DNA from 3 places in the Janthinobacterium sp. BHSEK genome. Region 3 is predicted to be linked to each of the others. Evidence: predicted binding sites of a transcription regulator. Region 3 holds the regulator's gene; each other region holds the start of a gene.
The links. Region 3 encodes FNR, which switches genes on or off when oxygen is low (the NO sensors DNR and NnrR bind a similar motif). Its sites were predicted from a motif close to TTGATNNNNATCAA; they were not measured.
Positions count from the first base shown of each region.

Region 1: the regulator FNR is predicted to act here: its motif matches at 2,603-2,616, upstream of ubiU (ubiquinone anaerobic biosynthesis protein UbiU).
Region 2: the regulator FNR is predicted to act here: its motif matches at 7,762-7,775, upstream of AC0V2Y_RS16650 (universal stress protein).

Region 1 covers NZ_JBWBYV010000083.1:9,262-18,880, reverse strand. The annotation lists gene ubiT (ubiquinone anaerobic biosynthesis accessory factor UbiT) at 1-445, opposite strand, end outside; gene ubiV (ubiquinone anaerobic biosynthesis protein UbiV) at 465-1,361, opposite strand; gene ubiU (ubiquinone anaerobic biosynthesis protein UbiU) at 1,502-2,539, opposite strand; gene AC0V2Y_RS24380 (hypothetical protein) at 2,702-3,112, shown strand; gene AC0V2Y_RS24375 (ribonucleoside triphosphate reductase) at 3,237-4,985, shown strand; gene nrdD (anaerobic ribonucleoside-triphosphate reductase) at 4,982-5,179, shown strand; gene AC0V2Y_RS24365 (anaerobic ribonucleoside-triphosphate reductase activating protein) at 5,172-5,876, shown strand; gene AC0V2Y_RS24360 (Pls/PosA family non-ribosomal peptide synthetase) at 6,025-9,619, shown strand, end outside.
Region 2 covers NZ_JBWBYV010000046.1:22,124-31,742, forward strand. The annotation lists gene trpC (indole-3-glycerol phosphate synthase TrpC) at 1-374, opposite strand, end outside; gene trpD (anthranilate phosphoribosyltransferase) at 409-1,452, opposite strand; gene AC0V2Y_RS16615 (aminodeoxychorismate/anthranilate synthase component II) at 1,518-2,081, opposite strand; gene trpE (anthranilate synthase component I) at 2,083-3,579, opposite strand; gene AC0V2Y_RS16625 (phosphoglycolate phosphatase) at 3,849-4,553, opposite strand; gene rpe (ribulose-phosphate 3-epimerase) at 4,553-5,227, opposite strand; gene apaG (Co2+/Mg2+ efflux protein ApaG) at 5,395-5,769, shown strand; gene AC0V2Y_RS16640 (hypothetical protein) at 5,795-5,941, opposite strand; gene mltA (murein transglycosylase A) at 5,991-7,229, shown strand; gene AC0V2Y_RS16650 (universal stress protein) at 7,270-7,707, opposite strand; gene AC0V2Y_RS16655 (MFS transporter) at 7,845-9,128, opposite strand; gene AC0V2Y_RS16660 (enoyl-CoA hydratase) at 9,224-9,619, shown strand, end outside.
Region 3 covers NZ_JBWBYV010000005.1:59,772-69,390, reverse strand. The annotation lists gene AC0V2Y_RS02905 (response regulator) at 1-2,650, opposite strand, end outside; gene fnr (fumarate/nitrate reduction transcriptional regulator Fnr) at 2,890-3,648, shown strand; gene AC0V2Y_RS02895 (FixH family protein) at 3,775-4,299, opposite strand; gene ccoG (cytochrome c oxidase accessory protein CcoG) at 4,354-5,736, opposite strand; gene ccoP (cytochrome-c oxidase, cbb3-type subunit III) at 5,741-6,661, opposite strand; gene AC0V2Y_RS02880 (cbb3-type cytochrome c oxidase subunit 3) at 6,654-6,857, opposite strand; gene ccoO (cytochrome-c oxidase, cbb3-type subunit II) at 6,859-7,473, opposite strand; gene ccoN (cytochrome-c oxidase, cbb3-type subunit I) at 7,489-8,916, opposite strand; gene ccoS (cbb3-type cytochrome oxidase assembly protein CcoS) at 9,146-9,322, opposite strand; gene AC0V2Y_RS02860 (heavy metal translocating P-type ATPase) at 9,325-9,619, opposite strand, start outside.

The DNA.
Region 1 (9,619 bases), on a different contig from region 3:
GCGTATTCTTGAACAGCAGGCCCAGCTCCGTATCGCCTTCCAGGCTCAGGCGGCGGCTGAAGAACAGGGTGTCCGGATCTTCCTGGCGCCGCGCCAGCAGCATCAGATCATGCACGCTGGCGGCGATGCACAGGTCGGGCACGTCGGCATAGCGCTCGGCTACGAATACCGTGCCCTGCCACTCGAAATCGAAGGCAATACCGGCGTCCAGCAGCCGCAAGCGCAGGCTGCGCCCCTCCAGGCTGCGCCGCACGTCGTCGGGCAATTGCGGCGCCAGCAGGCGGTTCAAGCCTTGCACGAACAGCCACGAGGCGGGATATGGCGGCAGCTTGGACAGCAGTTCGGCCAGCGGTTCGGGCAGCCGGTACGACACGGCGGGCTTGCTCATGCCGGGTTTGGCCGGGACCGGGGCCGGGACGGGCAATCTTTCCAGTTGATCTTGCATGTTCTTCCTTTCGATGCGTTCAATGGGCGGCGTGCTGTTCCATGCCGGGCTGGCCGTGCCAGTAGCCGTCGCAGGCGCCGGCCGGCTGGCAGGCCGCCAGCTGGGCCTGGGCGCCGATGCCGCTGACCTGCCCTCGGCGGGCGCGGTCGAAGATGGCGATCACCTGTTCCGTATGCATGGCTTGCGGACTGATGCGCGCCACCGACACGCCCATGTCGCGCATGGCGTCGAGTTCGCGCACCAGGTTGTAGACCAGCGCCGACTGCGTCTGCGTGCCGTTCAACACGAGGAAGGGCACTTCATCGCGCGTGCGCAGCAGCAGACCGTCCGGCTCTTCCAGGCAGCTGTAGCCGCAATCATCCTTCGGCAGGTTGCGGTTGCGCGCCGTGAAGCAGCGCGCGGAAAACGCCAGCGGCATGCGGCCATAGGCGAACACTTCCGTCTCCAGCCCTTCCGGTTTCTGGCGCTGCATCTCGGCCAGCGCCGTCTGCCCCATTTCCAGCGGCATCACCCAGCGCCGTGCACCCAGGCGCGCCAGCAATTGCAGGCTGGGGCCATTGAACAGGTTCAAATGGGGACCGGCGACGAAGGACGTACCCTTTTCCATGCAGTGCACGGCGCCCATGTCGTTGGCCTCGACGCCATAGCGGCCATTGCCCGTGATGCGGCGCAGGGTCGCCAGTTCGGCGCCCGCCTCGATCAGCGCCTGCGTCGACAGCACCACTTCCTTGCCGGCGGCGGCCAGCATGTCGGCGATATCGAGCCAGTCGGCCAGACGCACCTCATGCCGGCGCGAGCAGACGGTTTCGCCCAGGTACACGATATCGACGGCGGTGCCGGCGATCTGCTGGTAAAACTCGAAGACGGTGGCACGCGGCCAGTAGTACAGCAAGGGACCCAAAGAGAGTTTTAGCATGCCTTTTCCAATATTTTTTAAGTTACAAAACCGTAGCGAGCGGCTCGCGGCGGGGCCGAGAAGCGCAGCCGTGCTTTAGCACGGGGCCGCCGAGGCGGTGAGCATCGCAGGCCGCGCCCCGGGACGCGCAGCAGGTTTTGCTATTTCCAAGAGCGGTGATACGCGCCCAAGGTGTGCTGCTGGCCTTCGGCCAGCTTGTCCATGGCCGCCATCCAGCCCGGCTTGACGGCGTAGCGCGCATTGCCTTCGCGGCAGGCGTCGATCGCTTCGCGCCACACGCGCGTCACCTGCGCCACATACGCGGGACTGCGCTGGCGCCCTTCGATCTTCACGGCGCTCACGCCCATGGCGATCAGCTGCGGCAGCAGCGCCAGCGTGTTCAGGCTGGCCGGCTCCTCGATGGCGTAATACTCTTCGTCGTTGACTTCGAAACGCCCCTTGCACAGGGTCGGATAGCTGGCGTTTTCGCCCGGCGCATAGCGGTCGATCAGCACGCCGTTCAGGCGCGATTCGAGGCCGTTCGGCGTTTCCAGCCAGCGCACGGATTTCGCCGGCGAACACACGCCGTGCGTGTTCGGCGCCTCGCCCGTCGCATACGAGGACAGCGCGCAGCGTCCCTCGACCATCACGCACAGGCTGCCGAAGCCGAAGACCTCGATCTCGACTTCCGTCTTGGCGATCAATTGCTCGACCTGCGCCATCGACAGCACGCGGGGCAGCACGGCGCGGGCGATGCCGAAGTGTTCATGGTAAAAATTGATGGCTTCGTAGTTGGTGGCCGAGCCCTGCACGGACAGGTGCAGGCGCAGCTGCGGGTGGTGCTCGCTTGCATACGCCATCAAGCCCGGATCGGCCACGATCATGGCGTCGATGCCGGCCTGCGCGGCGCGGTCGATGGCGCTGCGCCACACGGCCCAGTTGTGCGGCTGCGGATAGGTGTTCAGCGCCAGCAGCACCTTGCGTCCATATTGGTGGGCGTAGCGCACGCCCTCGGCGATGGCCTTCTCGTCGAAATTGAGGCCGGCGAAATTGCGCGCATTGGTGGCGTCGCGAAAGCCCAGGTAGACGGTGTCGGCGCCATTGTCGACGGCCGCTTTCAAGGCGGGCAGGCTGCCGGCGGGGCAGACCAGTTCCAGCGGTCCGGCCACGCGGGTGGCGGTGGTTGATTCAAGCATCATGGTGTTCACAGTCCTGTATCGGCTCAGGGTGCAGACTATAGCCCCGCCCATACCGCCCAGTCCTTGACGCAGGTGAAGGAATGCATGCATGGCTGGCGCGCGTTCAACTTGCTTGACCTGGCTGTAAAATGCCCCCCTTTTCTCCCTGTCCAATTGCCCGCCATGCCCCGCAAACCGCTGCTGATCTTCCTGCTCACCCTGTTCCTCACCGTGCTGCAGGTGCAGTGGGCCGCGCCCACGGAAGGCTACGACGCCGAGGCGCTGTCCATGCTGTCGCCCGAGGTGCTGGGCGCGTATCCGGGCGTGCTGCTGCTGTTCCTGCAAGCCGTCCTCTCCCGCCGCGCCATGCCCGTGGTGCGCCAGGCCGCCACCAGCACGGGCTTGCTGGCCTTGTACTGGCTGCTGGCGAACTACGTCACGTTCGATATCCGCGTCGCCAGCTGGAGCACCTTCTCACCGCTGGAAATCTGGGCGCACGTGCTGCCCGCCTCCAGCATCAGCATCGCCGCCTGCGCCGCCGCGCATTTTGGCCTGAGCTGCTTCATCCTGCACCAGGGACGCGCGAAAAAGTAAACGGGGGATGCTTTTTTCACCTGCATCAAGGATTCGCCACGCAACTGCACGCGCCCTTTGACGTCACTATATTTAGTGATTAATCTCCATAAAAACACCGCATGTTGTGTTTATTGGAGGTTTCATGACGACAAATGCAGTTCCATCCATGCGCGGCCAGGTCGATGTCGCCGCGTCCATCAATGAATACCTGGACCGGCGCGACTGGCGTGTCAACGCCAACGCCAACCAGGGTTACTCGCTGGGCGGCCTGATACTCAACGTGTCGGGCAAGGTCATCGCCAACTACTGGCTGGACCAGGTGTATCCGCCGGAAGTGGGCGCGGCGCACCGCGAAGCGGCGCTGCACATCCACGACCTCGACATGCTGGCCGGCTATTGCGCCGGCTGGTCGCTGCGCACCCTGCTGCACGAAGGCTTGAATGGCGTGCCGGGCAAGATCGAATCGGGTCCGCCCAAGCACATGTCGAGCGCCATCGGCCAGATCGTCAATTTCCTCGGCACCCTGCAGAACGAATGGGCCGGCGCGCAGGCGTTCAGCTCCTTCGACACCTATATGGCGCCCTACATCCGCCAGGACAGCCTGCGCTATGAAGACGTGCGCCAGTACATGCAGGAGCTGATCTTCAACCTCAACGTGCCATCGCGCTGGGGCACGCAGACGCCGTTCACCAACCTCACCTTCGACTGGGTCTGCCCGGACGACCTGCGCGAGCAGATTCCCGTCATCGCCGGCCAGGAGATGGACTTCAGCTATGGCGAGCTGCAGGCGGAGATGGACATGATCAACCGCGCCTATATCGAGATCATGATGGCGGGCGATGCCAAGGGCAGAGTCTTCACCTTCCCCATCCCCACCTACAACATCACCGAGGATTTCGACTGGCATAGCGAAAACGCGGAACGCCTGTTCGAGATGACGGCCCGCTACGGCCTGCCCTACTTCCAGAACTTCATCAATTCGGAACTCAAGCCGAACATGATCCGCTCCATGTGCTGCCGATTGCAGCTGGACTTGCGCGAACTGCTGAAAAGGGGCAATGGCCTGTTCGGTTCCGCCGAGCAGACGGGTTCCCTGGGCGTGGTGACCATCAACTGCGCGCGCCTGGGCCACCTGTGGCGCGGCGACGAAGCGGCGTTGATGGCGGACCTGGACCGCCTGCTGGAACTGGGCAAGACCAGCCTGGAAATCAAGCGCCGCACCATCGAGGAACTGATGCAGCAGGGCCTGTTCCCGTACACGAAGCGCTACCTGGGCACCCTGCGCAACCACTTTTCCACGCTGGGCGTGAACGGCATCAACGAGATGATCCGCAATTTCAGCGGCGACGCCTGGGACATCACGAGTCCCGAGGGCCATGCGCTGGCGATCCGCCTGCTCGACCACGTGCGCGCCCGCATGGTGGCCTTCCAGGAAGAGACGGGCCATATGTACAACCTGGAAGCGACGCCGGCCGAAGGCACGACGTACCGCTTCGCCCGCGAAGACCGCAAGCGCTATCCCGCCATCCTGCAGGCGGGCACCGTCGACAATCCATACTATACAAATTCGTCGCAGCTGCCCGTCGGCCACACGGACGACCCCTTCGAGGCGCTGGAATTGCAGGATGCGCTGCAGCGCAAGTACACGGGCGGCACGGTGCTGCACCTGTACATGACGGAAGCGCTGTCGGACGCGAATGCCTGCCGCGAGCTGGTGAAACGCGCCCTGAGCCGCTTCTCGCTGCCCTACATCACCGTCACGCCCACGTTTTCCATCTGCCCGCGCCACGGCTATCTGGCCGGCAAACATGAATTTTGCCCCACCTGCGACGCGGAGCTGATCGCCCGCAAGCAGGCCCACCCTGCTCCATCACTTGAGGAAACGCCATGAATGCACGTCCCGACTTCACTCCCGCCATCACCCTGCTCGACACCGAACGCCAGCGCTGCGAAATCTGGACCCGCGTGATGGGCTACCACCGCCCCGTCGCCTCGTTCAACATCGGCAAGCAGGGCGAATTCCACGAGCGCCAGTATTTTACGGAAGCGGGCGCACGGCTTGGCCAGCCCGCCTGCCATGGCTGAGTTGAAAGTGGGCGGCCTGACGCCCTTTTCCGCCACCGACTACCCGGGCAAGCTGGCCGCCGTGGTCTTCGTGCAGGGCTGCCCCTGGCGTTGCGGCTATTGCCACAATCCGCACTTGCAGGCGCGCACGCCGGCAGGCGCCATGCCGTGGCAGGACGTCCTGACCTGGCTGCGCCGCCGCGTGGGCCTGGTCGACGCCGTCGTCTTCAGCGGCGGCGAGGCGTGCATGGACCCGGCGCTGGGGCGCGCCATGCAGGACGTCCAAGCGCTGGGTTTCGGCATCGGCCTGCACACGGCCTGCATCTATCCGCAGCGCCTGCAGGAAGTGCTGCCCCTGGTCGACTGGGTCGGCTTCGACATCAAGGCGCCGTTTGCCGACTATCGCCATGTGACCCGCGTGGCCGGCAGCGGCGACCCGGCGCGCGCCTGCCTCGACGCCATCCTCGCCAGCGGCGTCGCCTACGAATGCCGCACCACCACCCACCCGGACCTGCTGCCGGACGCACAGCTGCTGGCACTGGCCGCCACCCTGGCCGCGAAAGGCGTCGACAACTACGTGCTGCAGCAGTTCCGCGCCGAAGGCTGCGCGGACGCGGCGCTGTCCGGCCGCCCCCTGCACGGCTATCCGGCGGCGGCTACTGTGGCGCAAATCGGCGCCATGTTTCCGCGATTTACATTCCGTAATCATGGCAGTTGATCCAGCCGCCACATAATGGCTGAAAACTCTACAAAATTCCCCGTTCTGCAACGCTGAAATGTCTTGCGTACTGTAATGTATCAACTGCGCCGCGCACCATGCGCGGCCCATCAGATTCTTCATTCCGCATTACAGATAAGCGTCATCCATGAACGATTTCACCGCAGTCAGTCCAGGCACCACCTCCACCCACGCCGACATCCTGTACGGCCCGCCGCGACCGGATTTGCTGCGCGAGGAAGTGCTGGCCGACCTGCTGGAAGCGACGGCGCGCCGCTGCCCGCAGCACATCGCCCTGATCGATGGCGCGCGCCGCATCACCTATGCGGAACTCGATGCGCAAGCGGGCCTGGCGGCATCGCGCCTGGTGGCGGCCGGCGTCAAGCCCGGCGACATCGTGGGACTATGGCTGCCGCGCGGCGCCCCTTTGCTGCTGATGCAGGCGGCCATCGCCAAGGCGGGCGCCGCCTGGCTGCCCGTCGATGAAGACACACCCGTCGAGCGCCTGCAGGTGTGCCTCGATGACGCCAACGGTGCCGGCGTCGTCAGCTGCGCGCAGTTCGCGCCGCGCCTGGAGCAGGCCGGCGTCCAGCGTCCCGTATGGACGGCGGAAAGCCTGCTGGCCCCCGCCGCGCCGGGCGAACTGCTGCCCGCGCGCGGCACAGTCTTGCCCGAACACCCGGCGTACGTGATCTACACGTCCGGCTCCACGGGCAAACCCAAGGGTATATTGATCAATCAGCGCAGCATCTGCCACTTCCTGCGCAGCGAAAACGCCGTGCTGGAAGTGGCGCAAGGCGACACCGTCTACCAGGGCTTTTCCGTCGCCTTCGACATGTCGTTCGAGGAAATCTGGATCGCCTACCTGGTGGGCGCGACCCTGTGGCTGGGGCCCAAGGAAATCTCGGGGGACCCGGAAGCCTTGCCGCGCGCGCTGGCCGCCAACCACGTCACGGTGCTCCACGCCGTGCCGACCCTGCTGGCTCTGTTCGCAGAAGACGTGCCAAGCCTGCGCCTGATCAACCTGGGCGGCGAGATGTGCCCCGAGTCCCTCGTCGAGCGCTGGTCGCGCCCGGGCCGCGCCATGTTCAATACCTACGGTCCGACGGAAGCGACCGTCTCGTGCAGCCTGGCGCGCCTGCGGCCCGGCGAACCTGTCACCATCGGCACGCCGCTGCCCAACTACGGCTTGCTGGTGCTGCAGGTGGCCGAGCCGGGCGAAAGCCGCCCCCTGACTTTGCTGCCGCGCGGCGAAACGGGAGAATTGTGCATCATCGGCCCCGGCCTCGCCGAAGGCTACCTGGGCCGGCCCGACCTGACGGTGGAAAAATTCCTGCCCAATCCCTGGGCGAGCAGCGACGATGACGCGCGCCTGTACCGCACGGGCGACCTGGCCCGCATCGACCCGGACGGCCAGGTGCTGTGCCTGGGCCGCGCCGACGACCAGGTGAAGATACGCGGCTTCCGCGTGGAGCTGGGCGAGATCGAAGCCGTGCTGGCGCAGCAGCCGGGCGTGGGCACGGTGGCCGTCCTGCTGCGCAAGGATGACGGCATCGACCAGCTGGTGGCCTACATCGTCGGCAGCGACGATGCACCCGGCGACGCCCTGGCGGCGAAAACCCTGCGCGCGGCCCTGAACCTGCATTTGCCGCCCTACATGGTACCGGGCCGCTTCGAACTGCTGCCGCTGATGCCGCGCCTGACGTCCGGCAAGATCGACCGGAAAGCCTTGAAGGCCATGCCATTGTCCGCGCCGCCGGCTGATGAAGCGGGTGAATCGGACGCGCCGGAAACGCCAGCCGAGGCGGCCCTGTTCGCGGCGCTGGCCAAGCTGTTCCCCGGCCAGCCCATCCTGCGCCAGCAGGACTTCTTCAGCGATCTCGGCGGCCACTCCTTCCTGGCCGCGCGCCTGGCGTCGAGCCTGCGCGCCGATCCGGCCTACGCCCACATGACGGTGCGCGACATTTACCAGAACCGGCAGATCGGCAAGATCGCCGCCGTGCTGAACGAGGCGCCCGCGCTGGCCACGCCGGAAGCGGATTGGACGCCGCCGTCGGCCTGGAAGCGCTGGATCTGCGGCGCGGCGCAGGCGGCGGCCGTGCCGGGCCTCGTCACCCTGCGCATGGCGCAGTGGATGGCGCCCTTCTTCACCTACCACTTCTTCACGGGCGACACGGGCGACACCGTGCCGCGCGCCATCGCCGCCTCGATCGGCGTGTTCTTGCTCGCCACCCTGGCCGAATTTGCCATTGCGATTGCCGGCAAGTGGCTGATCGCCGGGCGGCTGAAGCCGGGCAGCTATCCCCTGTGGGGCGTCACGTATTACCGCTGGTGGCTGGCCGACCGCCTGGTCGAATCGGCGCCCGCATATCTGCTCAGCGGCTCGTCCCTGAACAGCTGGTGGCTGCGCGCGCTGGGCGCGAAAGTGGGCAAGGAAGTGGTCATCGGCTCGATGACCCTGCGCGCGCCCGACCTGCTGTCCATCGGCGACAACGTCAGCGTGGGCAATGCCGTCAACTTTGAAAACGCCCGCGTGGAACGGGGCCGCTTGCTGCTGGGCCGGATCCGCATCGGCGACGATGCCTGCATCAGCTCTTACGCTATCCTGGAAGGCAATACCAAAGTAGGCGCGTTTGGCCACCTCGAGGGACAATCGGCGCTGGCCGATGGCGCGGCGGTGCCCGACGGACGTGTGTACACGGGTTCGCCCGCGCGCGACATTGGCGCGTTTGACGCAGCCAGCCGGCCGCCGCGCCCCGCCGTCTCGCGCCTGCGGCTGACGGGCGAGACCGTGTTCTTCTGCTTCGGCATGGTCCTCATCGCCGTACTGTTCTTCATGCCCGTCTTCCCCAGCTTCGTGCTGATCGACGGGTTCGACGAGCGCGAAATGATGCCATGGCTGCAGGGGCGCGACGTGACGACCCAGCTGGCCCGCTACTTCCTGCTGGCCTTCCCCGCCAGCGCCGTGCTGATCGTGCTCACCGCCCTGCTGTCGGCCGCCATCCGCTGGGGCGCGCTGCCCCGCCTGAAGCCGGGCAGCTCGCCCGTGCACAGCAATATCTATTGCGCTAAGTGGCTGGTCAGCCATATCCAGGAATCGAGCCTGAACGTCCTGCACGGCATCTACGCCACCGTGTACGCGCCGTACTGGTACCGCCTGCTGGGCGCCAAGGTGGGCAAGGGCGCGGAGATTTCCACGGCCTTGGGCGTGGTGCCAGACATGCTGACCCTAGGCGACGACACCTTCATCGCCGACGCCGTCATGCTGGGCGACGAGCAGATCGACGGCGGCTGGATGACCATGCGCCCCACCGTCATCTCGCACCGCAGCTTTGTCGGCAACGGCAGCTATATCCCGGACGGCACCGTGCTGCCCGAACACGTGCTGATCGGCGTGCACACGCACGCGCCGCGCAATGAACAGATGCACAGCGGCGACACGTGGCTGGGCTCTCCGCCCATACATTTGCCCGCGCGCGAACAGGTCAGCGGCTTTGCCGAGCACTTGACCTTCAAGCCATCGTTGCTGCGCCGCCTGGGCCGCAGCCTGATCGAAGCGTTCCGCATCGTCGCGCCGCACGCCGTGGTAATCGCGGTCGGCTACACCCTGGTGCTGGACGTGATGCCGATCGCGGGCGCCGGGCGCTGGGGCGAAGTGGTGGGCGACCTGGCCATTGCCGGCCTGGCCTACGGCATCGGCAATTTTTTGGTGGTCGTGCTGTTCAAGTGGCTGCTGCTGGGAC
Region 2 (9,619 bases), on a different contig from region 3:
TTGCGCAGCACGGGAATGGCGCAGGCGGCGCGCGCCTGCTGCAGATAATCCACAGATCCCTGGAAGAACTGTTCGTCCGTCAGCACGGACAGGCAGGCCGCGCCATGCGCCGCATAGCTGGCGGCGATGTCTGCCGGACGGAAGTCGGCGCGGATCACGCCTTTCGACGGTGACGCCTTTTTGACTTCGGCGATGATGCCGGGCTTGCCGTCGGCGATGTGCTGGCGCAGGCTTGCTTCAAAGCCGCGCAGGCCGGCGCGCAGGGCGCCGTCGCTTTCCACGTCGCCGCGCAGGCTGGCCAGGCTGCGGCGGGCTTTGGCCTTGGCCACTTCATCGGCTTTCACGGCCAGGATTTTATCGAGTATGTCGGACATGATGGTCGCTATTCTATAAAGGAGGGCGGAGGGCTTACGCTTGCGCCGGGGTGCCCAGTTGCTGCGTCACCTGCACGAATTGATCGAGTTTCGCCAGCGCGGCGCCCGAGCTGACGGCGGCGCGCGCGCGCGCCAGGCCGTCTTCGATCGAGCTGGCCACGCCGGCCGCGTACAGCGCCGTGCCCGCATTCAGGGCGACGATGTCGGCGGCGGCACCAGGCTCGCCGCGCAGCGCTTCCATCATCTTCGCCTTCGATTCGATGGAATCGGCCACCTTCAGGTTGCGGCTGGCGATCATCGACATGCCGAAGTCTTCGGGATGGATTTCATATTCGCGGATTTCGCCGTTGATCAATTCGCCCACCATGGTGGCCGCGCCCAGCGAGACTTCATCCATATTGTCGCGGCCATACACGACGATCGCATGCTGCGCGCCCAGGCGCTGCAGCACGCGCACCTGGATGCCGACCAGGTCGGCGTGGAACACGCCCATCAGGATATTCGGCGCGCCGGCCGGATTCGTCAGCGGCCCGAGGATATTGAAGATCGTGCGCACGCCGAGTTCCTTGCGCACGGGCGCCGCATGCTTCATGGCCGCATGGTGGTTCGGCGCGTACATGAAGCCGATGCCCGTCTGCGCGATCGACTGGGCGATCTGCTCGGGCTGCAGGTTGATGTTGACGCCCAAGGAATCGAGCACGTCGGCGCTGCCGGACGAGGACGACACGCTGCGCCCGCCATGCTTGGCTACGCGCGCGCCCGCCGCCGCCGCCACGAACATCGAGGCGGTGGAAATATTGAACGTGTGCGCGCCGTCGCCGCCCGTGCCGACGATGTCGAGCAGGTTGGTGGTGTCGGCCATGGGCACCTTGGTGGAAAACTCGCGCATCACTTGCGCGGCGGCGGCGATTTCGCCGATGGTTTCCTTTTTCACGCGTAAACCCATGGTGAGGGCCGCGATCATGGTGGGGGACATTTCGCCGGACATGATCTGGCGGAACAGGTACAGCATTTCGTCGTGAAAGATCTCGCGGTGTTCGATGCAGCGCAGCAGGGCTTCTTGTGGGGTGATCGGCATGATGCTTCCTTCTTCAATGATGGCGCAGGAGGACACTGATGGCACGTCGGGGCGTGCGCATGGGATCAGCGCTCGAGGAAATTCTTCAGCAGGGCGTGGCCGTGTTCCGAGAGGATCGATTCGGGGTGGAACTGCACCCCCTCGATATCGTATTCCCGGTGGCGCACGCCCATGATTTCGCCGTCGTCCGTCCACGCCGTCACTTCCAGGCAGGAAGGCAGCGAGGCGCGTTCGATCGCCAAAGAGTGGTAGCGGATCACTGTGAAGGGGCTGGGCATGCCTTTGAAAACGCCCACGCCCGTATGCGCGATGAGGGAAGTCTTGCCGTGCATGACTTGCTTGGCGCGGATGACCTTGCCGCCAAACGCATCGCCGATGGCCTGGTGGCCCAGGCACACGCCCAGTATCGGCTTCTTGCCGGCGAAGTGCTTGAGCACTTCCACCGAAATGCCCGCCTGTGCCGGTGCTTTCGGGCCGGGCGAGATGCAGATGCGGTCCGGATTCAGCGCCTCGATCTGTGCGATCGTGATTTCATCGTTGCGGTAGACCCGCACGTCTTCGCCCAATTCGCCGAAATACTGCACGATGTTGTAGGTGAAGGAGTCGTAGTTGTCGATCATTAGCAGCATCTTAAAACCCTCCATCCAGGCCATCTTGCACTTGTTCGGCGGCGCGCAGCACGGCGCGCGCCTTGTTTTCGGTTTCCTGCCATTCCATTTCAGGAATGGAGTCGGCCACGATACCGGCCGCGGCCTGCACGTACAGCATGCCGTCCTTGACCACGCCCGTGCGGATGGCGATCGCCACATCCATTTCGCCGCCAAACGACAGGTAGCCGCAGGCGCCGCCATAGATGCCGCGCTTGGTGATTTCCAGTTCGTCGATCACTTCCATGGCGCGCACTTTCGGCGCGCCCGTCAGGGTGCCGGCGGGGAAGGTCGCGCGCAGCACGTCCAGGTTCGACAGGCCCTCCTTGAGGGTGCCTTCCACGTTCGAGACGATGTGCTGCACATGCGAATACTTTTCGATGACCATGCGGTCAGTCACTTGCACGCTGCCCGTTTCCGCGATGCGGCCGATGTCGTTGCGCGCCAGGTCGATCAGCATCACGTGCTCGGCGATCTCTTTCGGATCGGCCAGCAGTTCGGCCGACAGCTCGGCGTCGCGCTCGGGCGTGGCGCCGCGCGGACGCGTGCCGGCAATCGGACGCAAGGTGACTTTCTTGCCGCCATCGGCCGTCGTTTCGTTGCGCACCAAAATCTCGGGCGAGGCGCCGATGATCTGCATGTCGCCGAAATTATAGAAGTACATATACGGCGATGGATTGAGCGAACGCAAGGAGCGGTACAGGGTCAGCGGCGAATCGACATATGGCTTGCGGATGCGCTGGCCGATCTGCACCTGCATCAGGTCGCCCGCCATCACGTATTCATGCGCCTTGGCGACCGCCTTCAGGTAATCTTCCTTGGAAAAATCGCGGATGGTTTCCGTGCGCACGGAAGCGCTGGTGACGGGCGCATCGACACCGCGGCGCAGCATCATGCGCAAGTCCTTCAGGCGCTGCTGTGCTTTCGAAAACGATTCGGGCTGCGTCGTGTCGGCGTAGACGATCAGGTACAGCTTGCCGGACAGGTTGTCGATGACGGCCAGTTCTTCCGTCACCATCAGCTGGATGTCGGGCAGCTTCAAGTCATCTTTCGGCGCGCCGCCGGCCAGCTTTTTCTCGATGTGGCGCACGGTGTCGTAGCCGAAGTAGCCGGCCAGGCCGCCGCAGAAGCGCGGCATGCCGGGGCGCAGGGCGACCTTGAAGCGCGACTGGAACTGTTCGATGAAGTCGAGCGGATTGCCTTCGTGTTCCTCGATCACGGTGCCGTTCTTGACGATTTCAGTGCGTTTGCCGTAGCTGCGCAGCACGGTCGTGGCGGGCAAGCCGATGAAGGAGTAGCGGCCGAAGCGTTCGCCGCCGACGACGGATTCGAGCAGGAAGGTGTTCTTGCCACCGTGTTGGGCCTGTGCCAGTTTCAGGTACAGGGTGAGCGGGGTTTCCAGGTCGGCGAACGCTTCCGCGATCAGGGGGATGCGGTTGTAGCTTTGCTGGGCCAGCGATTTGAATTCGAGTTCGGTCATGTGTTTCTCCATGCCGCCAGGGTGCGAGTGTGCATAGTGCACAAACCCTGCGGTGGGTTATCAAAAAACCTGCCGGTACATGGAACTTGCGCAAGAGGCGCAAAGGACGCGTGTGCAGCCGGCAGCAATCGTAACGGCTCGGCCCTTAGGCCTGCCAGGATTGCCAGCGTCGCCAAAGCCAGGCCTCAATCGAGCCGGTTTGGGTGACATTGTGTTTTTTGATGAGAAACGTGTTCACGATATAGTGTTGGGTTTGGTCAGTATGCCGGTTAATTTTGCATGCTAATAAAACGTGCTGCTTCGAGCAGTGTCTTTACTATACCATCGGAATCGGTATCGTGTATAGAGTGTCCGTGATTGTAGCCATACGGTACGGTCAATACGGGGCAAGCCGCAGCCCTGGCCGCTTGCGCGTCATTCGAGGAGTCGCCGATGGCCACCACTCTGGCGGGCGGCAGGTCGAAGTCCGCACATACTTGCAGCAGCGGCATGGGATGCGGTTTTTTCTTCGGCAGCGAATCGCCGCCGTAGACGATCTCGAAGTAGCCATCGAGTTTTTTCTGCCGCAGCAGGGGCAGGGCGAAGGCGATCGGCTTGTTGGTGACGCAGGCCAGGCGCAAGCCCGCCGCCTTCATGGCCGCCAGCCCTGCTTCCACGTCCGGATACAGGGTGCTGAACTGGCCATTGATGGCCAGGTAGTGGCGCTGATAGCCTTCCATCGCCTGCTCGAAACGCTGTTCCACGCCGGCCGCATCGAAGTCGAGCGCCAGCACGGTGCGGATCAGGTTTTCCGAGCCTTTGCCCACCATTAGCTTGATGGCCTCGGCGCTGATGGGTGCCAGCTCCAGTTCGGCGCGCATGCCATTGATGGCGACATGAAAATCGGGCACGGTGTCGAGCATCGTGCCATCGAGGTCGATGATGGCGGCGCGCACGCCGGCCAGTACGTGGTCTTTCACCGTGCCCGCTTGCATCAGGCGCCCGCCACTTTGGCCAATTCCGCGCGCATGGCGTCGATGACGGCCTTGTAGTCCGGCTTGCCGAAGATGGCCGAGCCGGCGACGAAGGTGTCGGCGCCTGCGGCGGCGGCGGCGGCGATGTTGTCGATCTTGATGCCGCCATCGACTTCCAGCATGATGTCACGGCCCGATTCGTCGATCATGCGGCGCGCTTCGGCGATTTTCTTCAACGCTTGCGGGATGAAGGACTGGCCGCCGAAGCCCGGGTTGACCGACATGATGAGGATGATGTCGATCTTGTCCATCACGTGTTCCAGGTAGTGCAGCGGCGTGCCCGGGTTGAACACCAGGCCCGATTTGCAGCCGTTGTCGCGGATCAGCTGCAAGGAACGGTCGACGTGATCCGACGCTTCCGGGTGAAAGGTGATGATGTTCGCGCCAGCCTTGGCGAAATCCGGGATAATGCGATCGACAGGCTTGACCATCAGATGCACGTCGATCGGTACTTGCACGTGCGGGCGGATCGCTTCGCACACCAGCGGGCCGATGGTCAGGTTCGGCACATAATGGTTATCCATCACGTCGAAGTGGATGATGTCGGCGCCGGCGGTAACGACGTTGCGCACCTCCTCGCCCAGGCGGGCAAAGTCGGCGGACAGGATGCTGGGAGCGATACGGAATGTTGTCATGGTGGCTAAAGGCTAAGAGTAGAAAATGCGGAGATGCGCTATTTTACGCTTGACGCCGGTACCATGCTTCATTGAAGGACAGTGAAACACAGAATACGCATCGCGCGATGGCCAATGCGTCGCGCGCGACACACAATACGACTGGCAATGTCTGAATAGGAATGACGATGGCGACTTATGAATTTACGGTAACGGTCAAGACGCAATACCTGCCCGAGCAATCGGCACCGGACCAGGGGCGGCACGTGTTCAGCTACACGATCCGCGTCGTCAACACGGGCACGGCCGGCGCGCAACTGATTTCGCGCCACTGGGTCATCACGGATGCGAACAACAAGGTGGAAGAGGTGCGGGGCCTGGGCGCCGTCGGCCACCAGCCGTTGCTGCAGCCGGGCGAGCAGTTCGAGTACACGAGCGGCACCATGCTGGGCACGCCGCAAGGCTCGATGCATGGCGAATACTTCTGCGTGGCCGAAGACGGCCATCAGTTCGAAGCGCCGATTCCCGAGTTCGTGCTGTCGGTGCCGCGCACCTTGCATTGATGCGTCGCCGGGGGCTCGCGCCCCCTTATTTCAGTTTCTCGGTGCCGTCCTGTTCTTCGCCGAGCTGCTTGCGTGCCGGTGGCGCGGGTTTTTTACCCGAATACATGGTCCACCAGACTATAAATGCCAGCAAGAAGAACGCCACCAGCGCCTCTATCATCAAGATCCACATACGTACTCCTATGTTATTTACCCGCAGCTTAGTATTTACCCGCCGTCTGTTGACACGCGGTAGTCTACCCGTTTCCATCGGCGCCGTCGCGCTTGCGCTTTCCGCCTGTACCACGCCGCCTGCGCCGCCCGCTGCCGGCGGCAAGGCGCCACCCATCGCGCCGACCGTCGTCAGGCCGGTTCCGGCCAAGCCCGCCGATGCCAAGGATGCCAAGGACGCCATCGATGCAGCGGTAGCGCCCACCTTCGTGCCCGCCAAATTTGCCGCCTTGCCTGGCTGGGCCCGCGACGACATGCGCGCCGCCTGGCCCGCGTTCATGGCTTCGTGCGGCGTGCTGGTCAAGCGGCCGGACTGGAAGGAATCGTGCACGATCGCGCGCCAGGTGAATGCCGACAGCGACAAGGCCATCCGCCTGTTCTTCGAGACTTTCTTTGTGCCGAATCAAGTCATCACGGCCGATGGCGCCAGTACGGGCCTCGTCACCGGCTACTACGAGCCGCTGCTGCACGGTGCGCGCAAGCGCGGAGGTCCATACCAGACACCGCTGTACAAGGTGCCCGACGACCTGGTCTCGGTCGACCTGGCCGGCGTGTATCCTGAGCTGAAGAACATGCGCCTGCGGGGCAAGCTGGTCGGCAAGAAGGTGATACCGTACGCGACCCGCGCCGATATCGAGCGCGCCACATCCGTCACTGGCAAGGAATTGCTGTGGGTGGATGATGAAGTCGAGGCGTTCTTCCTGCAGGTGCAGGGTTCCGGGCGCGTGCAGCTGACCGATACGCAGGAAACCGTGCGCGTGGCGTATGCGGATCAAAACGGCCATCCCTACAAGTCGATCGGCCGCTACCTGGTCGACAAGGGCGAGCTGACCCTGAGCCAGGCGTCCGCGCAGGGCATCAAGGCGTGGATCGCCGGCCATCCCACGCGCAAGGATGAATTGTTCAACGCCAATCCCAGCTATGTCTTCTTCAAGGAAGAGCGTTTGCCCGATCCGAAGGTGGGGCCGAAGGGCGCATTGGGCGTGCCGCTGACGCCGCAGCGCTCGGTGGCCGTCGATTCGCGCTTCCTGCCGCTGGGCGCGCCCGTGTTCCTGTCCACCACGCAAGCCAATAGCGAGATTCCCATGCAGCGCCTGGTCATGGCGCAGGATACGGGCGGCGCCATTCGCGGGCCGATCCGGGTCGATTATTTCTTTGGCTTTGGCGCGGAAGCGGCCGAGAATGCGGGCCGCATGAAGCAGAGCGGCGCCGTGTGGGTGTTGCTGCCGAAGCAGGCGCCGGCCCGCTGATTTTTTCGCGGCGCCGGGCTGGGATTGTGCTAGTGCAAGGTTAGCGCAGGACCATGACAGGCAAGTGCGTATGCGCCAGCACTTTTTGCGTTTCGCTGCCCACGAACAGTTTGTTCAAGCCCTTGCGGCCATGCGAGGCCATCAGGATGATGTCGCAATGGTAGGTTTGCGCCGCATTGACGATTTCGTCATGCGGGCTCGGTGACACGGCCACCACGCCTTCGAAGGGCACGCCGGCGGCGCGCGCCGCTGCGCCGATCTTGTCGATGGCGCGTTGCGAGGCTTCCTGCATCTGCTGTTCATACAGGCTGGCGTCGAGCACGATGCCGCCGTCGGCCATCGGCGAGAACGGGAAGGGTTGCACCACGCTGATGGCGACCAGCTTGGCCTTGTTCAATTGGGCGAAGGCGAGAGCAGTCTCGGCAGCTTTGTCGGACAACGGCGAGCCGTCGGTGGGAAATAAGATGGTGTTAAACATGGCGTGCTCCTCAAGTGATGTAATACAGCTTATGGATTTACATCAATTAAAACCTTGATGTAAATCAAACCTCACAGGCTTTGGCATGAATAGTGTCGCCAAGGCAATCTTTCTGCAGTGTATTCCCGTTCCTCGCTTCAGGTGCGCACGCTACGCAGCGGCGTGCCCCACACCATGGCGATCGTCAACACAATGCTGCCTGCCGCGATGCAGGCCAGGCCATTGCGCACGCCAAAATGTTCTGCCACCCAGCCGGCGGCCAGCGCGCCCAGCGGCGCCGTCGCCACCGTCAGGAAGCGCATGGTCGAGGTCATGCGGCCCAGCATGGGATCGGGCGTGACCTTCTGGCGCAGGCCCAGGTAGGGAATAAAGAACAGCATCACGCCGCAATCGAAAAAGAACATCAATATGGCATAGGCAACGGCGCTGGCGGCCGCGCTGCCGAACAGCGCGGCGGGAATCGTTGGCGTCAGGACAAAGCAGAGCGAGGTCGATGCCAGGCCGATCAGGATGGTGCGGCCGGCGCCGTAGCGGCGCGTCAGCGGCTTGACGATGAAGGCGCTGAGCAAGACGCCGGCGCCGCCCAGCATCTGCGTCATGCCCAGCACGCCAGGACTCATGCCCAGGTCGCGCGTGGCGAACAGCACCGTCAAGGCCATGCTGGCGTAAAACAGGAAGTGCCAGATGCCGGCGCCCCAGGCCAGCGCGCGCAGCAGCGGTTCGCGCCAGACGAACAGCAAGCCGTCGGCGATGTCGTGCAGGGCGTGTTTGTCGGAGGGAGCAGGGCGTGGATCGCGCACGCTCATGGCGCGCAAATTGAAGACGGAAACCAGATAACCGCAGGCCGTGCACAGGATGGCGACGGGCGCCGACAGCACTTGCACCAGCACGCCGGCCAGGCCGGGGCCGATCAGGCGCGAAGCCGATTCCGTGGCGGCAAATTTCGACTGCGCGTCGATCAAACCATCGCGGCCCACGAGGAAGGTCAGAAACACCTGTTCGGCGCCGCCGCCGACGACGAAGCCCGTGCCGATGATGAATCCCACTATATATAACCATGGCATCGACAGCACGCCACACCACCAGGCGACGGCCACGCTGGCCAGTGCCAGGCCCGACATGCTTTCGCTGAACAGCATGATCGGGTGCTTGCTGCGCCGGTCCAGCAGCACGCCGACGGGCAAGCCGAACAGGGCGAACGGCAGCGCCTGCAGGGCGACCAGCACGCCCATCTGTTCCGGCGTCGCATGCAGTAACAATACCGCGCACAGGGGCAGGGCCAGCGAGGTGATCTGCGCGCCGAAGCAGTTGAGGCCGTTGCTGAACCACAGGCGGCGGAAATTGACGCTGGCGGCGCTGCCGTCGCCGCGCAGGTGGCTGGCGCAATATTGGAGGAAGGAGGAGAAAATACGCTGCTCGATGAAAGGTGATCAGGCTCACAATAATAGCAGCGCCGCTGCCGCGCCGCTGCCGTTAGCCGCTACAATCGTTGCACCGTTCATCGAGAGGAGACACTATGCAATACGAAGACCTGATCATCGATATCCAGGACAAGGTGGCGATCATCCGCCTGAACCGCCCCAAGGCCTTGAACGCCTTGAACGACAATATGATGAATGAGCTGGGCGACGCCCTGCTCAAGTTCGATGCGGATGACAATATCGGCTGTATCGTGCTCACGGGCAGCGAAAAAGCCTTTGCCGCCGGCGCCGATATCGCCGCCATGGCCGATTACACGTATCCCGATACCTTTACCCAGGGCTACATCAGCCGCAACTGGGAACATATCTTGCGCGTGCGCAAACCGGTGGTGGGTGCGGTGGCTGGCTATGCACTCGGTGGCGGCTGCGAACTGGCCATGATGTGCGATTTCCTGATCGCTGCCGACAGCGCCAAATTCGGCCAGCCGGAA
Region 3 (9,619 bases):
CCATCATCTCTTCCACCACCACGGGCTTGGCGATGAAATCGCTGATGCCGGCCGTCATGCAGCGCTCGCGCTCGGACGCCAGCACGCCGGCCGTCATGGCGATCACGGGCAGGCTCAAGCGCAGTTCCGTGCGGATGATGTGGGTGGCGCTGAAACCGTCCATGACGGGCATCTGCATGTCCATCAGCACGATGTCGTAGCGCAGCGCTTCCGTGCGCAGCCGTTCCACGGCTTGCAAGCCGTCGCCCACCACGTCCAGGGTGGCGCCCATGTGTTCGAGGATGCCGCGCGCCACGGCCTGGTTCAGGTGGTTGTCCTCCACCAGCAGGAAATGCACGCCGGCCAGTTCCGTGCCCAGCGGCTGGTGCAGGATGCGCTGCTCGCCGCCGTCGTGCTTGGCAATCAGCGCCTGGTGCAGGGCATCGAACAGGCTCGAGCCCGTGATCGGCTTCATCAGCACGACATCGGCCTCGGCCGCGCTGGAGATTTCTTCCAGGTGGTTGCGGGCGAAGGCGTTGACCATCACCACGATGGGCTGGCGCTGGCCGGCCGCCGCCTGGCGGATGGCCTTGGCCGTGGCCAGGCCGTCCATCACGGGCATGTGCCAGTCGGCCAGCACCACGTCGTACGGTTGCTGCTGCGCCAGGCGTTCGCGGTACAGTTCGATGGCGGCAAAGCCGGAGTCCACTTCGTCGGCCAGCCAGCCCCATGCCTCGATCAGCTTGACGATCAGTTCGCGCGTGGTGCGGTTGTCGTCGGCCACCAGCAGGCGCAGCTGGCCCAGGGTGGGCGTGCGCCGCGTTTCGGCCGGCTGCGCCAGCATCTCGAACGGCACGCTGAACCAGAAGCGGCTGCCCTTGCCTTCGTTGCTGGCGACGGCGATGTCGCCGCCCATCATGTGGATCAGCTGCTTGCTGATGGCCAGGCCCAGGCCCGTGCCGCCGAAGCGCCGCGTGATGCTCTGGTCGCCCTGCGAAAAGGCGGCAAACAGCTGCTGTTGCTGCAGCTGCGTCATGCCGATGCCCGTGTCGCGCACTTCGAAGCGCAGCCAGGCGCGGCCGTTTTCTTTCTCGGCCAGGCTGACGGCCACCACCACTTCGCCGCTCTCGGTAAACTTGATGGCGTTGCCGGCCAGGTTGACGAGGATTTGCTGCAGCCGCTGGGCGTCGCCCACGAGGCGGCGCGGCACGTCGGGCTCGACGGCAATGGCCAGTTCCAGCTCCTTTTCACCCGCATTCATGGTCATGGTCGTGGCCAGCGTGTTCATGACTTCGTCGAGGTCGAATTCGACGGGCGACAATTCCATGCGGCGCGCCTCGATCTTCGAATAGTCGAGCACGTCGTTGAGGATGCCCAGCAGCGACTGGCCCGCCACGCGCACCATGGTCAGGTACTTGCGCTGTTCCGTATCGAGCTTGGTATTGCCCAGCAAATACACCATGCCCAGCACGGCATTGAGGGGCGTGCGGATTTCATGGCTCATGTTGGCCACGAAATCGCTCTTCGCACGGTTGGCCGCCTCGGCCCGGTCGCGCTCCTGTTCCAGCTCCGCCGCGCGCGATTCGAGTTCCTGCTGCAGGCGGTCGCGCTCGCTCATCAGGCCGTTGAAGGCTTCCGTCAGTTCGCCGATCTCGTCGCGCTGCTGCACGGGAACGGGAGTGAAACGGCTGCCGCTGGTGCGCAGCGCCTGCAGGGTGTCGCGCAGGCGCACCAGGGGCGAGAGCAGGCGCACGGTGACCCAGCCCAGCACGGCTGCGGCCAGCAGCGAGGCGAGGATGCTCCACAGCACCAGCCGGTACAGCACGCCGTCGAACGGTTCGAAGGCGTCGTCGAGGGGCAGCGAGGCGGCCAGCAGCCAGTTCACCGATTTCAGGCGCTTGAAGCTGTTGACGGCCGTGATGCCGCGGCTGTTGGTGCTGACCATGCTGCCTTCGCCATCGTCCTTCAGCAGCTGGGTGGTCGTCAGGTTGGCGTTCGGCAGGCGCGGCTGCAGCAAACGGCTGGTATCGGGGTGCAGCACGTAGCGCGGCACGGCGCCGCGCGTGAGGATGAAGTAATAGCCGCTCTTGCCGATCTTTTCCGAGCGCAAGCGCCCCAGCAGGTTGTCCTTGTACAGGCGCAGCACGCCGATCACCACGCCGGCCACCTGGCCGTCGGCGGCCAGCACGGGCGCCACCATCTGCACGATGGGCATGCCGCTCGATTTGCCCAGCATCGGCTCGGTGATCATGGGCTGGCGCGTGCGCAGCACGGTCTGGAAATACTCGCGCTCGGCGACGTTGATGCCGGCGCGCCCCGCCACTTCTGGCATGTCGGCCACGACGGCGCCGTGCGCGTCGAGCACCAGCACGTCGTCGAACAGCACCAGCATCGAGCGGCGCGAATAGTATTCGCGCAATTGGGCGGGCTGGGCGATCAGTTCCGGCGGCTGCTGCCGGGCCGTCAGGGTGACGATCTGCAGCAGCATCCCCAGCTTGTCGTCGAGCTCGGCGGCGGTGCGGCTGATCAGGGACGACTGCTGGCTCAGCAGTACCCGGGTGAAATCGTCGCGCATGTGCTGCACCTGGATCATGGTGACCAGCGCGATCATGGCGATCGAGGTCAGGCTGGTGGCCAGCGCGACTTTTGCTTTGATGCCGAGAGGCTTCATGATTTCCTTTTCAGTACCGGGCGGCACAGGCGGCAAATAATGCTGTCAGGAATTTTCCTATCAATACCCCAGCTTGGCAAGCGCCGCCACGCAAATTGCCCTCTCCGCATGGGCTTTTGACGATGTTGCCATATAATTAAAGGCGGGACGTCGTTTATTCGGTGAAATTGCGGTGAAATTGGCACACGGCAACCCTGTATGCAGTAAACTTGTTGTTGCATTTTCTAAAAGGTACCGACATGACTGAAGCGCTACTCACTCCAACCTTGCCCACAGTGACCGTGGAAGCGTTGCGTGCGCGATGCTCGACCTGCAGCATGCATCAATTGTGCCTGCCGATGGGCCTCGATGTGGGCGACATGGACAGGCTGGACCAGATCATCGGCCGCCGCCGCAAGATCGTGCGCGGCGCCTCGCTGTTCCGCATCGGCGACTCGTTCCAGAACCTGTACGCGATCCGCCTGGGCCACTTCAAGACCTACCAGATCAATCCGGGCGGCGAAGAGCAGGTGACGGGTTTCCAGATGGCTGGCGAACTGCTGGGCATGGACGCCATCAGCGCCGACCGCCACCACTGTAATGCGGTGGCCCTGGAAGACAGCGAAGTGTGTGAAATCCCGTTTTCCAGCCTGGAACAATTGCTGGGCAACATGCCGACCCTGCTGCGCCATTTCCACCGCATGATGAGCCAGGAAATCACGCGCGAGCAAAGCGTGATGCTGTTGCTGGGCAATATGCAGGCGACGCAGCGCTTTGCCGCCTTCATCGTCAACCTGGCGTCGCGCTATGAAGCGCGCGGCTATTCGAGCAGTAAATTCCAGTTGCGCATGTCGCGCGAGGAAATCGGCAACTACCTGGGCCTGACCATCGAAAGCGTCAGCCGTTTATTGTCGAAATTCAAGAAGGAAGGCTGGCTGCGCGTCTCCAACCGAGAGATCGAGATCCTGCAGCCGGCGAAATTGAAGGCCATTACGGCCGGCACGGACGTCTGCAAATAACAGCACCGTCAAAACCTACTGCGCGTCGCGCTTTGCGGCCTGCGATGCTCGCTGTGCTCTAGCACAGCTGCGCTTCTCAGCCACAAATCACTGCCGCTCGCTACGGTTTTTTCCCGGCGCTGTACGTTATAGCTCTTCATCCGCGTGCAGCGCGATGCTGCGTTGCAGCGGCCAGGTCCAGATACCGGACAGGCGCCACTCGCGCTTGTCGTTTTCCACCAGCACCTGCCAGCGGCTGCGTTCGAGCATCGGCAGCGCCACGGAAAAATTGCCGGCAGCATCGGGCTGCACCAGCAGCTTGATATCCTTTTCCGGCAGGGTCGCATGCGCCAGGTGCAGCAGCAAAGGCCTCTGGTACGCCTTGCCGAAGCTGTGCACGGAACCGCTCAGGCGCGCTGCGGCGACGTCATACGCCAGGGTCGTATCCATGGCCAGGTCGCTGGCGATCGTGTCGCGCTTCAAATCCTGGTTGATGGCCTTGCCCTGCTTGTAATAGTCGCCCACCACCAGCGCATCGGGTTGTGTAAACGCGATATAACCCATGAAGCTGCCGACGACCACGGACAGGCCGGGACCGATCATCAGCAGCCATGGCCAGCGGTGCTTGTACCACGGGGCAACGGGGGCTTGCAGTTTCAGACTGTCGGACATGCTATTTCTCCTGTGTAAATGGCCGGCCCCCATGCGGGGACCGGCCTTCCTGCATTAGCGCGGCACGATGAAGACCGCGCTTTCGCGCACGTGCAGCGACGGGTCGTCCAGCGAGTGCAATTCGATTGCAATCTTGTTCGAACCCTTCTCGCCGACGCCGTGCGGCACGCGCAGGCGGATCGGCCAGCCCAGCGTTTCCGTCGGCTGCAACGTCACTTCCTCGCGTGTCAGCAAGGTCAGGCCCGGCAAGCCGGATGCGCTGATTTTGAAATGCTGGCTTTGCTCGGAGGTGTTCATGATCTGCAGGCGGTAGACGTTTTCGATCATGCCGTCTTCCACTTCGCGTCCCATCGAACCGCGGTCGCGGATCACGTCCATTTTCAGGGGCGTGCGCAGGGCCAGCGAAGTACACACGGCGATGATGATCAGGGCCAGGATGGACGTGTAGATCAGCACGCGCGGGCGCATGGCGCGCTGGCGGATCTGCTTCGAATTGAAGTTGTTTTCCATCGCATGGTCGGTGCTGTAGCGTATCAGGCCACGCGGCCGTTCGACCTTGTCCATCACGGTATTGCAGGCATCGACGCAGGCGGCGCAGCCGATGCATTCATACTGCAGGCCGTTGCGGATATCGATGCCGGTCGGACACACCTGCACGCACAGGGTGCAGTCGATGCAGTCGCCCAGCTTGTCGTTGTTGCCAGCCTTCTTGCTCATGGCGCCGCGTGGTTCTCCGCGCTTGGCATCGTAGGTGATGATCAGCGTGTCCTGGTCGAACATGGCGCTCTGGAAGCGCGCGTAGGGGCACATGTATTTGCACACCTGCTCGCGCAGCCAGCCTGCGTTGCCGTAGGTTGCCAGGCTGTAGAACAAGACCCAGAACCATTCCCAGGGACCGAAATTGAGGGTGGTCACCTCGCGCGCCAGTTCCTTGATCGGCGTGAAGTAGCCGACAAAGGTAAAGCCCGTCCACAGGGCGATGGCGCCCCAGACCAGGTGCTTGGCCGTCTTCTTGAATGCCTTGCGCACGGAGGGACCCTGCCTGTCGAGGGCCATGCGCGCGCTGCGCGTGCCCTCGATGCGGCGTTCGACCCACAGGAAGATTTCCGTGTATACCGTTTGCGGGCAAGAAAAGCCGCACCATACCCGCCCGGCAATGGCCGTGACGAGGAACAACAAATACGCACAGATGATCAGCAGGGCCGCCAGATAGATGAAATCCTGGGGCCACAGCACGACGCCGAAAATGTAGAACTTGCGCGTGGTCAAATCGAACAGCAGGGCTTGCCTGCCATTCCAGGTCAACCACGGCAAGCCGTAGAACGCGAGCTGGGTAAGCCATACGCATACCCATCGCCAGGTAGCGTAGCGTCCTTTGGCCTCGCGAGGGTAGATTTGCTCGCGGGCCGCATACATCTTGATGACTTGAGGTTCCATTACATCATTTCACGGGCGTCTGGGGATTCGACAGGCTCCAGACATACGCCGACAGCACGTGTACCTTGGATTCGCCGAGGAAATCGCTGAAGGCCGGCATGGTGTTGCTGCGTCCCTTGCGCACGGTTTCCATGATGGTATCGGCGCTGCCGCCGTACAACCACACCTTGTCCGTCAGGTTAGGCGCACCGAGCATCTGGTTGCCCTTCGCATCGGCGCCGTGACAGGCCATGCAGGCGCCAAACTTGGCCTTGCCCAACACGGACTTGACGGGGTCCGAGGTGGAACCGGACAGGCTCAGCACGTAATGGGCCACGTTCTCGACATCCTTTTCGGAGCCCAGCGCGGCGCCCATCGGCGGCATTTGCCCATTGCGGCCGTGCAGGATGGTGGTCTTGATGATGTCGGGTTCGCCGCCATACAGCCAGTCCTTGTCCGTCAGGTTGGGGAAGCCCTTGTTGCCGCGCGCATCCGAACCGTGGCATTGCGCGCAGTAGGTCAGGAACAAACGCTGGCCGATGGCTTGCGCCTGCGGATCGGCCGCCACCGTCTTCAAGTCCTGGCTCAGGTACTTGTTGAACAGGGGACCGTAGTCGGCTTCCGCCTTCTTCAGCTCTTCCTCGTACTGGCCCGTCGATTTCCAGCCCAGGCTGCCGGCATAGTTGCCCAGGCCCGGATACAGGAACAGGTAGGCCAGCGCGAAGACGATGGTGATGTAGAACAGCCACATCCACCAGCGCGGCATCGGCGTATTGAGTTCCTTCAAGTCCTCGTCCCACACGTGGCCCGTGGTGCCGTCGGCGGGGGCGCCGGCGGCCACTTTCACTTTCGACTGCGAGTACAGCAGCACGCCGCAGCCGATGATGCCCAGCAGGGACAGCACGATGACATAGATATTCCAGAAGCCATTGGTAAAGTCAGCCATGGTTGCGCTCCTTCGCCAGGTTCATTTCGGCCTCGGCCGGATAGTCGAGCGCGTCGTCGGCGAACGGCAGGCGCGCCGCCGCGTCGAAGTCGCTATTGCTGCGGCTGAACGTCCACCACAGGATGCCCACGAACGTCGTAAAGGAAACCACCGTCATGACGCTGCTGGCGCTGTCAAACAGGTTTTCGATTGCCATGCTAATTCCTTGTTTTGATTAATGTACCGAGGCCTTGCAGATAGGCGACCAGGGCGTCTTCTTCCGTCTTGTCCTGCAGCTGCGCGGGGCCGGCGGCGATTTCCGCGTCGCTGTACGGCTGGCCCAGGCGTTGCAGGGCGCGCATCTTCGGCATGATGTCGTCAGGCACCAGCTTGGTCTTCGCCAGCCAGGGGTAGGCCGGCATGTTCGACTCGGGCACCACGTCGCGCGGGTTGTTCAAGTGCGTGCGGTGCCATTCGTCGCTGTAGCGGGCGCCCACGCGGGCCAGGTCGGGACCCGTGCGCTTGGAACCCCACTGGAACGGACGATCGTAGACGAACTCGCCGGCGACCGAATAGTGGCCGTAGCGTTCCGTTTCCGCGCGCAGCGGACGCACCATCTGCGAATGGCAGTTGTAGCAGCCTTCGCGCACGTAGATGTCGCGGCCCGCCAGGCGCAGCGGCGAATACGGCTTCAGGCCGGCGACGGGCTCCGTCGTGCTCTTCTGGAAGAACAAGGGAACGATCTCGACGGCGCCGCCGATGCTGATCACCACCGTGACCAGGGCGATCAGCAGCCAGGGGTTTCTCTCAATCCATGCATGTGAAAATTTCATTTGCTTTTGCTCCTATCAGGCGTGCGCCGCGTTCAGTTCCGGAATGCGGGCGACGGGGAGTTTGCTGCCGCGCAAGGTCATCCAGGTGTTGTAGCCCATGATGCACATACCCGACAGGTACAGCAGGCCACCGGCCACGCGCACCACGTAGTACGGATACGTCGCTTTCACGCTCTCGACAAAGGTGTAGGTCAGGGTGCCGTCCGGATTGACCGCGCGCCACATCAGGCCCTGCATCACGCCGGCGATCCACATTGCGGCGATGTACAGCACGATGCCGATGGTGGCTACCCAGAAGTGCACGTCGACCAGGCGCGTGCTGTGCATCTGCGTGCGGCCCGCCAGGCGCGGCAGCAGGTAGTAGATCGAACCCATGGTGATGAAGCCCACCCAGCCCAGGGCGCCCGCATGCACGTGGGCAACGGTCCAGTCGGTGTAGTGCGACAGCGAGTTGATGGTCTTGATCGACATCATCGGACCTTCGAAGGTGGCGATGCCGTAGAACGACAGCGAGACGATCATGAATTTCAGGATCGGGTCGGTGCGCAGCTTGTGCCAGGCGCCCGACAGGGTCATGATGCCGTTGATCATGCCGCCCCAGCTTGGTGCCAGCAGGACCAGCGAGAAGACCATGCCGATCGATTGCGTCCAGTCAGGCAAGGCCGTGTAGTGCAGGTGATGCGGGCCCGCCCACATGTAGGTGAAGATCAGCGCCCAGAAGTGGACGATCGACAAACGGTACGAGTACACGGGGCGCTCGGCCTGTTTCGGGATGAAGTAGTAGACCATGCCCAGGTAGCCGGCGGTCAGGATGAAGCCCACCGCGTTATGGCCGTACCACCACTGGATCATGGCGTCCTGCACGCCCGCATAGGCGGAATACGACTTGGTGAACGAGGCCGGCATGACGGCGCCATTGACCACGTGCAAGATCGTCACGGCCAGGATGTAGGCGCCGAAGAACCAGTTGGCCACGTAGATGTGCTTGACCTTGCGCTTGATCAGGGTGCCGAAGAAGACGATGGCGTAGGCGATCCAGACGACGGCGATGAGGATGGCGATAGGCCATTCCAGCTCGGCGTATTCCTTGCCGCGGGTCAGGCCCATGGGCAGGCTGACGACCGCGCACAGGATCACGGCTTGCCAGCCCCAGAAGGTGAAGGCGGCCAGCTTGTCGGAAAACAGGCGCACCTGGCAGGTGCGTTGCACCACGTAGTACGAGGTGGCGAACAGGCCGCAGATGCCGAAGGCGAAAATCACCGCATTCGTGTGCAGCGGACGCAGACGCCCGTATGTCAGCCATGGTATGTCGAGGTTCAGGGCAGGCCAGGCCAGCTGAGCGGCGATGATAACGCCAACCAGCATGCCGATGATGCCCCATACCACAGTAGCGACCGCGAATTGCTTCACGATCTTGTAGTTATAGTTCAGCGATTGATCCACAAAGACTCTCCCTGGAATTACTATTTATGATGGTGGCCAGAGAGTAAGTGTTTGACCGCGAAAAAACTTTGATGTGGATCAAAATTCCCCGGATGAAATAAGCGTAGCGAACTGGCATCGAAATAAAGTGATATTCCGGTCAAAAAAGCCGTACAAGATCCCTGCAAAAAGGGCATAGGGAGCAGACGCGCCGGCCATGGCGTGCGGGACGCCGGCCGGGCTGGTGGGGTCAGGGATGCGGTTCGCCGGGCGCCGGCTTGACCGTCGTATCGTCGTCCTGCAGCACGCGCAGGCCCGGTCCGACGAGGTCGTCGAACTGGCCGCTGTCCGAAGCCGTGAAATACACCCACAGGGCGATAAAGACGACCACGACGCTCAAGGGGATGAGGAGATACAGTGCTTCCATGTTCAGGCTTTCCGCAGGCGCAGGGCGTTGGCGATGACGACCGCCGAGCTGGCAGCCATGCCGACGCCGGACAGCCAGGGGTTCAAAAAGCCCAGCGCGGCGGCCGGGATGGCCGTCAGATTGTACAGCGTGGCCCAGCCCAGGTTTTCGCGGATGATGCGCATGCTGCGCGCCGCCGTCCTGGCCGTGTCGAGCACGGAAAGCAATTGGCTCGACAGCAGCACCGTGTCCGCATGCGCCTGCGCCAGCGCGGCGCCGGAACCCATGGCGAAGGACACGTCGGCGCCGCTCAGCACG